DNA from 2 places in the Paenibacillus sp. strain BS8-2 genome. Region 1 is predicted to be linked to the other one. Evidence: riboswitches for the same ligand, from Rfam matches in the RefSeq annotation. Region 1 holds a riboswitch; the other holds the start of a gene.

Region 1 (7,432 bases):
TGGAAGTAGCTAAAAGTTTTATTTTTTGATGAAGATTCAAATTTATTAATTTTCGTAATTTGACTATGATACACATCATAAGTCATTTCATTCTTTTCTGTGGAAATCGGGGTTTTTATTAACTGAACATTGCATTTCCCAGTATATATACATTGCTCATGCAGTGCTCCGTATAGTTTTTCTAGCGTACTGCCCGTGTAATTTTCAACTTTATACGTTTGAAGCGACGGATCTCCCAAACGATTCAGCTCATAAATAGGATAAACGGACTGGTTATATATAATGGACAAAAGAAGTAACTGTCCTGTTATAAAAACAAACAATACTCTAAACATTGTTTACCACCTTTTAAATGCGATTAATAGAAATGCAACGATCTACAAAAAAATATTAATAGTAAATAAATATTACCATAGTTCATTATTACACTAACGAAAATATGTAATTCTTGTCATTTGAAGATTAACCACTGGAGTAAGAAGAATGACATCCAATAGTTATTTTAAAAAAATGGCACCAATGCTTAAACTTTTTAGTTACCGATAGTCATAGTATGAAGATTCATTGCACCAGAAACTTCTATCCGCACTAATATAAGCACTATCTGGCAACCAACCCGATGTGGTTACGCTTGAACAAACTTTCACACTGGCTTTAACTTCATAATCATTTCCGTCTTCAGGCTGATGATCATAAATATGGGAATATACAAAAGTGCCTGTTTGACCCCCGTCAAAGTATAGATGTCCTCCTGCAACAGGACCGGCGTATACTCTTGCGGCAGTAATTGCAAATATTGCCACTATAAGTAATGTTGTAAATGAGTGTTTTGTTTTTATCAAAACAGTTCCTCCTTTATTTGGATGCCATTCTTCTTTAAATAGACTCTACCATTAATTATCATTTTTGTAAATAGATTTTTTAACATATATTACCTATTTCACTAGCGTTGCATAAATCGTAATTGAACAATTTACATAATACTATAATTGGTATTTTTCCTATTAGACCAAAAGGGTCGATAGCCTCTTAAATGCAGCACTATTCATTTGCATGACTTATGCAGTTCACGATATTAACTGGTAATTGTGAGAATTAACGCTTGAATAAACGGGCCACCAAGTCATAAGCAGATTCTTCGGCCAGTATGCGGAAATAAGACTTGCAAAGCATCGTGCGTCTATGTCAAAATCGATATAGATTCGTTCAGTGCCCTTGTGGTTTCTTGTTCGAATTTGGCAACGAGTTTTGATGAGTCCGCGAACTATTTCGCCGTGGGTGCAGCTCTCATTACTCGTTTTTTCTTTGTTTACTTGCCACAGGGCCTAAGCTAGGAGGATTTCAGTCGCGAATAACATTTCCATGTGAGCATGCTGATGCACTTCTGAAGTCGAGCGGCACTTTCCAAATTCGAGATCTTGCTTGCCATCCGAAAGAACACTTCAATGCGCCAGCGCTTTCCGTACACTTCAAGCGCTTTCACAGGTACATCATGACGATTGCTAATGATCAGATAGTCTCCTTTGTATACGGCAGGGCTCTCCTCATTTTCTTCTAGAAGGACAATACCATCTTCATCTTCATTCGATCGAATAACTGTAATCGCAGCGATGGGCGCGAATCGGAATTTTTTCGTCGCCTGGCCCTTTCGTCCGATCGCTGTGTACGGGAGTTTCATATAGACATCGGGTATGGAGACTGCTGTGAGTCCCTTTTTCCCCGTAGAAACGAGTGAAGGATACCTCTCTCGAATCAATTGCCGAGCAGAGACGGGGACGTAACGATCTCTTCGCCCGGAACACGAGACTTTTCGATAAAGGGCCGTGTTTCGTTTTGCTTTTGTTACCCAGTCATATCCGTGTAATGCTAAGAACGTCATGAATTCTTTTTTCAGATACCACCGATCCATCGCTACCCAAAGACGACACTTCACCGATTCACGAAGCATCAACAAGAGTTGCTGAGAAAGCTCATATTTGGTCAAACCGGAATCGTCATCGCTCTTCCGCCAGTATCGATAAAGCAAGGGATACTCTAAGCCATTTTGAAGCACAGCCTGGATAACCACGGCATTCATGCACCAACTGTAAACTTTGGAAGAGGAATCGAACAACCAGCAAATAAAAGGAAGTTTTTTGGCATAAGGATGTGCAACATGAGTGTCATCCAAATTAATAATATCGCCTTCCCGAAGCATGGTGTCGCTATCGCATTGCAATCGTTCCACACGTTTAAGACCGAATGTCACCCAAGCGAACGGCGTAGTGAGAAATCGGCTAAGTGTATACTGCGCCAGCTTGTAAGGCTTGAACATCATGGAAAGTAGCGCATCTTTAGCTGCCAAATGGGACATCTGGTTTACGGAAGTACAGTTCGAAACGAGACCCATCTTATACATAAAGCAAAGGATCCAATAAGGCACACCATTACGTTTCATAATGCCGGATTGCGTTAACAGCAAAGAATAATCAAATCGATCCCAAAGCGAGCGCAAAACAGGTGCTCCCGCACATTGGCCTTGATTAAGATCACGAAATTGAGGTTGTTCCAGTGTTTCCTTCACAAAAATCACCTAAAATCCTCTAAGATATACCTAGTTGGAAAGGTATTCTTCGTGATTATTATGGTGATTCGAAAAAATCAAGAGGTTTCTCGTTGTTTCGTTTACATCTTTATAACTTTTGTTTGATTACTAAGTTTTGGATTGAACTGCATAGTTCATGTAAAAAAGGTCAGTAGCGTTGCATAAAAGTTCACATGACACTTAATCTGAATTATCTGAAAACAGGCCCCGGTGGCACTAGCGAAAAACTTAAGGGGCTCACCTATTCAGGCAGTCATTGTCCATTTGGTATTTTATTGAAATTAACCCTCATGTTTGCATTATTGTATTATGATATCGGCTGGCGACTGCTTTTTCTGTCGTCCCTTGGACGCCCGACTCGGTTTCCGGTGGAGGGCTGCATGGAGCACTTCCCACGGTCGCCACTTCAGCGTTATCAACATGTGCATAAGTTCTGTCAGTGATTTATCCCTGGCGATCTCTAGCTTCATCAGTAGCAGCAGGCAGTAAGCAATCAAGCAAATCCAGATTTGATTCAGGACCGCATTCTCTTCTGTTCCGTAAAAACGGGCCAACTTTAAATTCTGTTTAACCCAGCGAAAGAAGATTTCAATCCGCCAGCGACTGCGATACAAATCACCAATCTCTTCAGCTGTCAGGTCACAGCGATTCGTTATGATGCGTACGGGATTGGCCTTGCTATCGACGGTCTCCACCATGCGGAGTGCCTGCTGCATTCGCTTGTTTCCTTTGCCTAGGATGAGTTTGACATCGCGCATAATCGGTGACTCCGCATGCACGGGTAGTTCTTCGACTTCCTCAATGATGGCGTTGTTCTTGAGGCGCGAGACGAAATGAATACCTCGTACACAGTAATCATCATACTTTTCGTAATCGATATATCCGCGATCCATCAAGTATGTAGCGTCCGTTTCGTCAATCAATACATCCATCTGGGTGTGGTCTGCAGGCTTCGCTGGTGTGACCACTACCTTGTCTGGATATACCAATCCAGGTTCCGCAAAGGTGACACGAAGGTGTAGTTTTACACCACCTTTCGTTTTGCGAAACGTTGCCCACTTGTACTTGTTCAGACAGAGGCTAATCGTCGAGGAATCGATAACGTTTACCTGACCAATCTTCCGAGCTACTGGGAGCTGCTGCTGATGCAGTTGCGAGATAAGATCACATAAGATGGTCTGCAGCACATCCGGATCCAGCTTGTTGTTTTTGCGAGAAAGCTGAGAAGCGCTTATGGAGGAAATCCCAATCGCTTGTTGAAAGTTCTCATCGACTTGAACAGCTCTCATAATTTCACGCAATCCTTTTCGTTGCTGAAGCTGCGCTTCTAAGAATAGGAGCAAAAACACCATTGTTGTTAGCTTTTTTGAGTAGCGATCGAGAGTGCCGAACCGTTGCCAATCTTGAAAAATTTCTGAATTAATAGGTGAAATCCATTTACCAAATGACGAAAGTAGTGTATCCTTGTCCATGAGCTGATCTCCTAATTAGAGATTAGGACAGGGACTACCTGTACCTCTAATTTTAGGAGATTTTTTCTGTCGTGGACGTCTTGATTTTTACATTTATAGCACAATTTAGATTCAGAGGTTGACTACATTCTCATGTCATGTTTTATGCAACGCTACTGAAAAAAGGTAATTTAAATGTATATCTTCCAATCAGGCAGCTATAGTGTGGCAGCCAGGAATAAATCAGTATCCTCAGAACCAACTTAATTGAGACCTTTAATTTGAGCAAGCATCCGGTACGCCATGCGCTCAACCAATTGGTTGAAGAGGGGCTTGTCCCCCCCCCCCCTGATCGGCACACGTATAGTAAACGCTGACCAGCGTAATGTGATCACTCTCAAATTCTGAATACTTCGGTGCGGCAGAGCCGCTTGGTTAATCTGTCAGAGCCACTGTGTTAACGAAATAGAACCAGCTTGTTAATGAGGAGAGCCATCAAGTAAATAATAACTCCGCCTACTAATTTAACAATCGTAATTAGTTGTAAGGACGAGTACACCTTTATATTCTAACAACCTCTCATCTAATGAACTCTTGCTTGCTTGCTTGCTTGCTTGCCTGCCGTGGCCAATTTCGAATAATTCTGAAAAATAATGTTGATCTCAACCGTTAACTAGTCTTATAATAATTAGTAAATAAATGGGATGCGTAACTGGCGAGAACGTAGATTACTACGGGGGAGCGCATCTGTCAAATAAGCCGTTCGCCTGGGCAAAGCATTTGGTTGATTTTTAACCAGATGCTTTTCTAATTTTCGGGGAGAGTGTCGGCATGGGGGTAGCGAAAAAAGTAGCGGTGCTGGTATATGAGCAAGTGGATGCTTTGGACGTAACTGGACCCTTCGACGCGTTCGCGGTGGCGAGCAACTGGGGGCAGGACTTTCTGGTTTATACGGTCGCCCTGGAATCGAACGCACCGATTCGGACAATCAGCGGCCTGACGATTCTGCCGGACTTCGCTTCTTCAGAATGTCCGACGCCGGACATCTTGATCGTTCCGGGAGGCTGGGGGGCGCGTAAGGAGATGCATAATGAGAAGTTAACCGCCTGGATTAACGAAACCTCTCAGCGGGTTGCATTTACGCTGTCCGTCTGTACGGGGGCACTGCTGCTCGCCAAGGCAGGACTTCTCGAAGGACTACGTGCTACCACCAATATGCGGGCCATGAATTTGCTAATGGAGGCCGCGCCGGCGGGCGTGACGCTGATAGAGAACGTCCGATACGTGGACAATGGTCGAATCATTACATCGGCGGGCGTTACGGCGGGCATTGATGCGGCGCTGCATCTTGTCGCAAAGCTTCACGGGGAGGAACGGGCGATAGATACTGCTTCGAGGCTTGAGCATGACTGGAGACGGGAGCCTTCCGAATCACTCGCTATTCGTAGGGCAATGGATGAAGACGTGGACAGCATTCGCTCACTTTTCATCGATGCAGCGCAATGGATTCATTCGGCGTATGGCTTCTGGCAATGGCGCGTCGAAAGCTTCGAACGACAGATTGTCGAAGCATTTGTCAGGGATAATGAAGTGTTCGTCGCGGATCTGAGGAATGAGCTCGTTGGTTGTTTCTCCGTCCATTGGGGATACGAGGAAATATGGGGAGAGCAATTTCACGACGAGGCGGGGTATGTTCATCGGTTATGCGTCTCGCGCAATCGCAAGGGAGAAGGAATCGGCGGCGAACTCCTTCGCTCCGCGGAAAGTTATGTTCGGGCCATGGGAAAAAGTTGGCTTCGCCTCGACTGCATGGCCGACAACCCAAGCCTAAATTCATACTACATCAGCCTCGGATTCGTCTTGCAGAGCCGATTTGACGCGGGCTTCTGGAGCGCAAACTTATATGAGAAGGAGATCATCGGAATGGCACCGGCGCGTTAGCGTCGGTGTCTTCCTTTCAACAACAATCCCATAATGTTATCCTGCCCGTTCGCATAGTCCCACTCTTGGCTCTGCACATTAACATCATGGCTCTATTCGATTAATAAAGTGGCTCTGATTCATTAACTCAATGGCTCTATAGCCCCGAAGTATTCAAATTCGGATTTCTTATTGTCAGAAAGCGCACAGCTTCACATTCGTCAGCACACATTGAGTATTCCAAGCCACAAAGCTGCTGCGGAATGGAGAAGGCAAGAGCTCATAAAACGGCCGTATTATTACACAATGTTCCGCGATATCATCCCAACGTATCGGCAATTGTCGGACCTGCATGTTTCGTTCGAAGAATTAGAGACAATCCGGCAAGAGCTGAAATATTATTGGTCCGGTCTGGAGGATTTGGAGACGGTCTGCCAACGTATCGAAAACTTGCAATTTGTTGCCCAGGCGCCCCCGATACCGTCATTGTTGTTCAGCAGCCCCCACAAACAAGCCTGTCGACTCACAGTCGACAGGTTTGTTTGTGGGGGCTGTGAGCGTTTTTTGGAATATGCTTCGATCCAACCATGTGGCCCGTACGTATGTGAATTTTTACATACAACGGCTTGTCATCCGACATGATGAGCGCCCTCGCGATTATTTAACACTCTCATTAGTAAAATTTTGTAGCACTTGACGTACTTCATCGGTTGACTTCGTTTGCATGAGCTCACTTTTCAACTCATCCGCCTTATCAAATCCATTCATGTATATCTTGAAAAAACGAAGCAAATGAACGAAAGGTCTCGGTTCTATTTCTGTTGCATATTGATCATATAAATCAATATGGTAATTTAATAACTCCATTTTTTCGTCTCTGCTATGCTCTCTAGGTGTTTTCTCAAAAGCAAATGGATCTTTAAATATACCTCTGCCGATCATAATTCCATCAATTCCATATTGTTCTGCCAGCATTAAGCCCCTTTTTCGATCAGCTATATCTCCATTAATCGTTAATAATGTATGGGGTGCAATCCCATCACGAAGCTGTTTAATTTCAGGAATAAGCTCCCAATGAGCAGCCACCTTACTCATTTCTTTTTTGGTTCGTAGATGAATCGAAAGATTTGCAATATTTTGTCGCAAAATATGTGATAACCACTCACGCCACTCTTCAACATGAGTATAGCCAAGTCTGGTTTTTACACTTACAGGTAATCCGCCTGCTTTAGTTGCTTGTATAATATCTGCTGCTAGCTCAGGTTGTAGAATAAGTCCGCTACCCTTTGCTTTAGCTGCGACGTTATGAGCAGGACAGCCCATATTAATATCAATGCCTTTAAATCCAAGCTTAGCTAGGCCTATGCTCATTTCCCTAAAATAATCAGGGTTATTTCCCCATATATGCGCAACCATAGGCTGTTCATCTTCTGTAAAATATAATCTCCCGCGTTCTCTATATATAGCACCTGGATTA
Region 2 (7,432 bases), 2.0 Mb from region 1:
TCAAACACCATGACTTTGGCCGGTTCGCCGTTCCTGATGACCACAATGCCGGGCTGGCCGTTGACGTCGACCTGCAGGAAGCGGTCGCCCAACGTTCCTTTACGCGCAATACCTGTGAAGAAGGCTGCAATACGCTCGCCGCCCTCGATTGGATTAATGGCTGCATGGGCTTTGCCGCCGCCATCGGACACCAATACGGCGTCATGCGCAAGCATATCCACGAGCGCGGTTGAATTGCCGGTCTCAGCCGCTTGGATGAAAGCCTTGGCGAACGCCCAGGCTTGTTCTTCATTTCCCTCAGCCGTGCTGTCTATGCCCTCGTGTTCCATTGTCGCGGATGCTTGGAGCTTTTCTTTGGCCCGACCAAAAATTTTACGGCAGTTTGCCGCGGATTTCTGAACGATGTCCGCAATCTCCCCATAGTCGAAGTCGAGCGTTTCGCGAAGCAAGAAGACGGCGCGTTCGACTGCCGTCAACCGCTCCAGCATGACGAGCATGACGTAGGTCATATTTTCTTGCCGCTCTATGTAGTCGGCGGGGTTGTCGTAGACGTTGTCCCTTAGACTGAACGTGCTCGAAGCGTCAAAGGCTCCGATTTCGCGAACGGCAGGTTCGGGGAGCCACTGCCCAACGTAGACTTCTCGTCGCTTGCGGGCGGATTGCTTCAAATTCAAGCAACGGTTCGTAACCATTCGTACCAGATAAGCCTTTTCATACGTAATTTCGGAGCGGTTGGTGGACATCGTATAGTCGGCAAGTGTATCCTGCACAATGTCCTCCGCATCGCTCAGCGATCCCAGCATTCGGTAAGCGAGCGTCGTGAGCAACGGACGATACGAGTTCACTATCGTGATATCTAGCAAATCATTCAACTCCTAGTTATCTATTAAAAACTTCAATGTGATAGGTTTATAGTTTCAATCATGCGGACATAATGACGGATAGAGACGTTCCGGAACGCAAGCAGACGCACTGGCAGGTGCGCGAGAGGAGCTTGTGTGATGTCCCATTATTATACCACTTCCTTCCATCATTCCGATCGACCTTATCGCATTCCATACCGTCATTCTTATGCTTTAATTGTATTTGCTATTATTGTGCTCATTATGAGCTGGGAATCACACCGCATGGATGCCGCCCTCGCAACGGGAGACATTCCAACTGAAGCGATCCGCTTGCGTATCTTGGCCAACTCGGACAGTGCCGCCGATCAGCTTGTGAAACGTATCGTGCGCGACGAAGTCGTCAAAGCGATGAATGGCTGGGCGACAGGACAGCAAAGTATCGAAGAAGCCCGATTGACGATTCAGTCCAAGCTTCCTGAGCTGCAAGGCATCGTAGCCGATGTGCTTGCAAGCAGAGGTTTCGCATACACATCTTCTTCGGAGCTGGGTCTCGTCGACTTCCCGACGAAGATGTATGGTAACAAAGTGTATCCGGCTGGTCAATACGAGGCGCTGCTCATTACAATCGGCGAAGGTAAGGGTCAGAACTGGTGGTGCGTGCTGTTCCCGCCACTATGCTTTGTCGACGCGGCGACTGGCGAAGCTTCAGCAGCGGAAGCTACTGTAGCCGATGACTCGGCTGCTGCTGATACGACTCTTAAAGCAGGTGCAGATGAGGCTGATGCAGGATCTGCTGCTGAGCAAACGGCGGATTCTGGCGAAGCGCCAAAAGCGAAATTTTTTATCTGGGAAATGATCGAGAAGCTGATCAACTGGATCAAGTCATTGTTCTAAGTGGTCATTGTTCTGAGGCGATCAAGAAGTGATAGCAATGTATAGAAGAGGCGCCTGCTGTCCCCCGCGGACAAGGCGCCTTACGTTGTTTGGGGGAGCTATGGAAGCCGGTGTTCGAACGCCGGTCCCGGAGATGGATCGATATGTTATAATAGCGGGAGAACAACTATTAGTCGCCATGAGGATAGAATATAAGATGCGAGATACAAAAGTATGGGAAGTAGAATACATGAACGAAGCAGAGGGCGGATCGCCTCTCGTGCAGGCCGCGAGTACGCTCCGCAGCGGAGGGCTCGTCGCTTTCCCGACGGAGACGGTATACGGTCTAGGTGCGGATGCGCGCAGCAATGAAGCGGTGGCCGGGATCTTTGAGGCCAAGGGAAGACCGTCTGATAATCCGCTTATCGTGCATATTGCGGACCGAAACCAGCTTGGTGAGCTGACACTGCCGCATTCTCCGCTTGTAGACGAGCTTATGGATCGCTTCTGGCCAGGTCCGCTCACGGTGGTGTTGCCTGCTAGAGAAGGTGTGTTATCGCCTTTGGTAACGGCCGGTCTCGCCACTGTCGCCATTCGAATGCCGGATCATCCCGTAGCGCTCGAACTAATCCGTTTGGCCGAATGTCCGGTAGCGGCTCCTAGCGCCAATCGTTCCGGGCGTCCAAGCCCAACGACAGCAGGACATGTGCTGGAGGATCTCGCGGGGTGTATTGACGGCATTGTGGATGGCGGAGCGACGGGTGTCGGGCTGGAGTCTACAGTCGTGGAGCTCGAGGGAGAAGAGATCATTCGTATCCTAAGGCCAGGAGGCATCACGGCAGAGGCGCTGCAAGCTGCTTTGCCCCATGCGGACATTGTAACGGACGACGAACTTGTTCATGGCTCGGCCCCTCGTTCGCCAGGCATGAAGTACACCCATTACGCGCCGCAAGGCGAGTTAACGCTTGTGAGCGGTGAGCGTGCTTTGGTTTCAGCCGTCATTCAATCAGCGATCGAAGATAGCCGCGCGGGCGGCTTTACGACAGGCGTACTCGCATTCGACGAACGTGCTGCTCATTATGACGCAGATTTAGTTATTGGCATGGGCAGCGAAACAAGACTCTCAGAAGCGGCACGGGGGTTGTATGCGGCGTTACGGCAATTTGATTCGGCCGGTATACAGCGTATATGGGCGGAGTCACCAGGCGAAGCGGGGATCGGGGCGGCTTTGCTGAACCGGATGGCCAAAGCGTCTGGAGGTCGACTTATAATCGTCCCTTAAGTCCGATAAAACGGATGTGCTTGACGCATCAGCCGTTTCATCTTGCACGTTTAACAAACGATTAATTGAATGATCATCCATCATTTGGTATGTATTGCTCCCTTGTCCGCATATGTTGATTAAAGAACTCGCGGCGGACTTGGGGGAGATGGTAGTGTGGGATGCGAATGTATATACAGGACAAGTACTGACGCTGCTCTGCATTGCGGCGGCGTTGGGGTTTGACGCTTTCTCGTTGGGGCTTGGCATAGGACTTAAGGGTATTAGACTGCGCGAGATTGTGAAGCTGGGCTTCGTTATCGGTTTGTTCCATGTTCTTATGCCGATCGGAGGATTGTTGACGGGTCAGCTCGTCAGTGGTTTATTGGGACAAGTAGCCTCGATCGCGGCGGGGATTCTGCTCATTCTGCTTGGTGGTCATATGATTTATAACTCGTTTAAGGGAGAAGAAGCGTTATCGTTTGATCATCGTTCTCTCTGGGGGTTGTTAGTTCTGGCGCTCAGCGTGAGCATCGACGCTTTTTCGGTAGGTATCACGCTAGGGATGTTTTCTGCTGATTTATGGCTGACCATCATGTTGTTTGGTCTCACTGGCGGGATCATGTCGATGCTGGGTTTGTTTCTGGGCAGGAAGGTAAGCGGCAATCTAGGAGAATACGGAGAGGCGTTTGGCGGGGCGATACTGCTCGTATTCGGCGTTCTATTCGTCCTATAGAGGTTGTTCATGAAGTCCCAAGGACGGCGTAGCCGTTTCGCCTTAACGAATATCGTAATAGAGAGGGGAAAAACCAATATGAAACGTATCTTGTTTGTGTGCACCGGCAATACTTGTCGTTCTCCCATGGCGGAAGCGTTGCTTCGCGTCCATGCGGCGAAGAGGAGAATGACCGTTGTTGTACGATCCGCTGGCGTGTCGACCGTTGATGGGTTGCCGATCTCGGGCAATGCGCTTGCGGTGCTTGGCCGGAGAGAGGTCGCACATCAAGGTTCGTCCCGTGCGCTAACGGCAGAAGCGGTTGATTGGGCCGATCTCATCCTGACGATGACCTCGGGTCACAAGAGCGACCTGCTTCACGTCCACCCGGAAGCCGTGGACAAGACGTTTACGCTGAAGGAATTTGCCAACACGGATCCGGATGTGCTGCGCAATATCGAAGAGCTGGAGAGCCTATACAGCGACATGCAGATGAAAGGAGCGCTTGGTCAGCAATTGACCGGTGAGGAGCGCCGCCGTTTGCTGGATCTGGAGCGGAGTATTCCTAGCTTTGATATCGCTGATCCGTTTGGCGGCTCGCAGTCCGTTTATGAGAGCTGCTCCCAAGAGATCGAAGAGGCGATCGGGAAACTGCTGGACAAGCTGTCAGTTAAGGGAATGTCGCGTTAAAAATAGGCGATAAGGAAGAGAAAACCGGATTGCTTTCTGATCGTTCTTGCGCTATTATGAAGGTACAAAACATGGTTTCCGATGTAACTGGCGACGGAAGTGGGTAACCACGGTGGAGCATCGGAATATACGGCCGGTCGCCTGGGCAAAGAGCATCATGCTGAACGTAGCATGTCTGCTCTTTTTTTGTTTTTTTTCAAGGTGATAACGTTGTGTCGAAGTTCGAGAAACGCTGAATTGTCTTGTATTTCTTCGCCTTTGCAAGTTCGGCAATGTGTGTGATCTTGGCCCTTTGCCAGGTTGTTACGCTTGGCCGATAGAGGTTTTTCCGCTGGAGAGGTATACTAGCACCATAGGGTGATTTGCTACGTGCAAGTAACCGGGCAAGGAAATTCTGAAGAAGAGGTGTTGGCATTGAAGATTGTTATTGGAGCCGATCACGCAGGCTACCGTCTGAAAGATGTAATCGTGCCGTTCTTGGAGTCGCTTGGACATGAAATCGAAGATGTAGGATGCGACTGCAATCAATCGGTCGATTACCCGGACTATGCATTGCCTGTCTGTGAGAAAGTTGCTGCAGGCGAAGCGGATCGCGGTATCTTGATCTGCGGCACAGGCATCGGGATGTCGATTGCTGCTAACAAGGTGGCTGGCATTCGCTGCGCGCTTGTTCATGATCTATTCTCGGCCAAGGCGACTCGCGAACACAACGACACGAACGTGCTGGCGATGGGTGAACGCGTAATTGGACCTGGAGTAGCTGAAGAGATCGTAAAGGTGTGGCTTTCTACCCCGTTCTCGGAGGGCGAGCGACATGTCGGCCGCGTGAACAAAGTGCTTGAAATCGAGAAAAAATACAACGCGCGCGCTTAATTGGCGGGGGCTGGAAGGCGGTGTATGATGACCACAGTTGATCGGAACAACGATTCGTCTTCATGGTCAGTCTCCGTCGAGACCATTGTTCGGGAGCTGGCTGCTGCCGGACGCCTTCGCGAAGGCCAACTGCTTATTATCGGCGCTAGCACCAGCGAAGTAATCGGTGAGCGTATCGGTACAGCAGGAGCGCTGGAGACGGCAGCCGCCATCTATGCCGGCGTCGAAGCCGTTAGAAGGGAAATCGCCTTTATCCCGGTGTTCCAGTGCTGTGAGCATTTGAACCGGGCGCTCGTGATCGAAGAAGAGGCGGCTGCGCGGTACGGATTGGAGCTCGTCCATGCCGTTCCAGTGCCAAAGGCTGGAGGTTCCATGGCAGCGTATGCGTATGACCAATTGGAGCATCCTTGTTTAGTGGAGTCGGTTGCCGCTCATGCGGGTATTGACATTGGAGATACCTTTATCGGCATGCATCTGAAGCGGGTAGCTGTACCCGTTCGACCTTCGATCCGTTCGATCGGTGAAGCGCATGTCACGATGGCGATCACAAGACCTAAACTTATCGGGGGCGCAAGAGCGGTATATGAACCGCTTAAGACCCTGCCTGCCGAACAATCTATGCATCATTGCGAATAATCATTATTACATTTGGGAGGAATTATCGTTATGGAAAATCTACGTAAACAAGATCCGGAAGTACTAAAGGCGCTTGGCCTTGAGCTGCAACGTCAACGCGACAATATTGAGCTGATCGCATCCGAAAACATCGTTAGTGAAGCTGTGCTGGAAGCAATGGGCTCCGTTCTGACGAACAAATACGCAGAAGGTTACCCTAGCAAACGCTACTACGGTGGATGTGAGCATGTCGATATCGTAGAAGATTTGGCTCGCGAACGCGCGAAGGAACTGTTTGGCGCAGATCACGCTAACGTACAACCGCATTCCGGCGCACAAGCGAACATGGCCGTATATCTGGCAGCCCTTCAGCCTGGAGACACTGTGCTTGGCATGAACCTGGCTCATGGCGGACACCTGACGCACGGTAGCCCGGTTAACGCATCTGGCTTGCTTTATAACTTTGTAGCTTACGGCGTTCAAGAGGATTCCTTCACAATCGATTATGAAGAAGTTCGCAAGCTGGCGTTCAAGCACCGTCCACGTATGCTGGTAGCTGGCGCAAGCGCATATCCGCGTACTATCGACTTCGAGAAGCTGGGTCAAATCGCCAATGAAGTTGGCGCACTCTTCTTTGTCGACATGGCACATATCGCAGGATTGGTCGCGGCTGGTCTACACCCGAGCCCGGTACCGCATGCACACTTTGTGACAACAACAACGCATAAGACATTACGCGGTCCTCGCGGCGGCATGATTCTTTGCCGTAAGGCATGGGCAGCTGCTATTGATAAAGCTGTATTCCCTGGCTCTCAAGGCGGCCCTCTGATGCACATCATTGCAGCTAAAGCAGTTGCACTTGGTGAAGCTCTGCAGCCAGAATTCAAACAATATGCACAAAACGTTGTGAAAAACGCAAAAGTATTGTCCGAAGAGCTGCTTTCCAGAGGGATCAACATCGTCTCTGGCGGCACAGACAATCATCTTATGCTGATCGATACGCGCAGCCTTAACATCACAGGCAAAGCGGCTGAGCATGTGCTTGACGAAGTAGGCATCACGGTTAACAAAAATGCCATTCCATTCGACCCTACAAGCCCATTTGTTACAAGCGGCATTCGAATTGGTACTCCGGCTGCAACAGCACGCGGCATGAACGAAGAAGCGATGAAAGTGATCGCCGAAGTGATTGCACTTGTGCTTAACAATCCCGAGGATAGCGCGACTTTGGAGCAAGCTCGTGTCAAGGTGCGCAACCTGACGGCTCAATACCCTCTTTATCCGAACATGACATACTAATATCTGCATACGAAAAGCACCGCTGTGGCACAATGCTACAGCGGTGCTTTTTTTGTTTTTTGGAAAATGATGTGTGACAGATCAATGAAAGGAACAAGTGATTATATGCCAATCATTTTCGGCTGTTACAAACAACTAAATTGATGATAAAAACAACATTATATAATTATAATATTCATTATTGTAAAAAGTAAAAAAATAACTTTTATGTATCGTTGATTTAGGAGATCTTGATCAAAATTACGATTATTTCGATCATTT

The links. A riboswitch is a leader RNA that binds a small molecule or an ion and turns the genes downstream of it on or off. The one in region 1 is predicted to bind ZMP and ZTP.
Region 2: linked by a shared signal. The riboswitch ahead of rpiB (ribose 5-phosphate isomerase B) and the one ahead of ACX1C1_RS24115 (GNAT family N-acetyltransferase) in region 1 are both predicted to bind ZMP and ZTP.

The regions. Positions count from the first base shown of each region.
Region 1 is NZ_CM137010.1:5,540,144-5,547,575, forward strand. Features, by position in the region: gene ACX1C1_RS24095 (hypothetical protein) at 1-335, opposite strand, end outside; gene ACX1C1_RS24100 (hypothetical protein) at 537-842, opposite strand; gene ACX1C1_RS24105 (transposase) at 1,331-2,494, opposite strand; gene ACX1C1_RS24110 (IS4 family transposase) at 2,884-4,056, opposite strand; ZMP/ZTP riboswitch at 4,734-4,815, shown strand; gene ACX1C1_RS24115 (GNAT family N-acetyltransferase) at 4,867-5,976, shown strand; gene ACX1C1_RS24120 (tRNA dihydrouridine synthase) at 6,613-7,432, opposite strand, start outside.
Region 2 is NZ_CM137010.1:1,329,642-1,337,073, reverse strand. Features, by position in the region: gene sigJ (RNA polymerase sigma factor SigJ) at 1-863, opposite strand, end outside; gene spoIIR (stage II sporulation protein R) at 1,002-1,739, shown strand; gene ACX1C1_RS05775 (L-threonylcarbamoyladenylate synthase) at 1,936-3,000, shown strand; gene ACX1C1_RS05770 (manganese efflux pump MntP) at 3,155-3,715, shown strand; gene ACX1C1_RS05765 (low molecular weight protein arginine phosphatase) at 3,794-4,384, shown strand; ZMP/ZTP riboswitch at 4,458-4,538, shown strand; gene rpiB (ribose 5-phosphate isomerase B) at 4,799-5,257, shown strand; gene ACX1C1_RS05755 (TIGR01440 family protein) at 5,285-5,893, shown strand; gene ACX1C1_RS05750 (serine hydroxymethyltransferase) at 5,924-7,171, shown strand.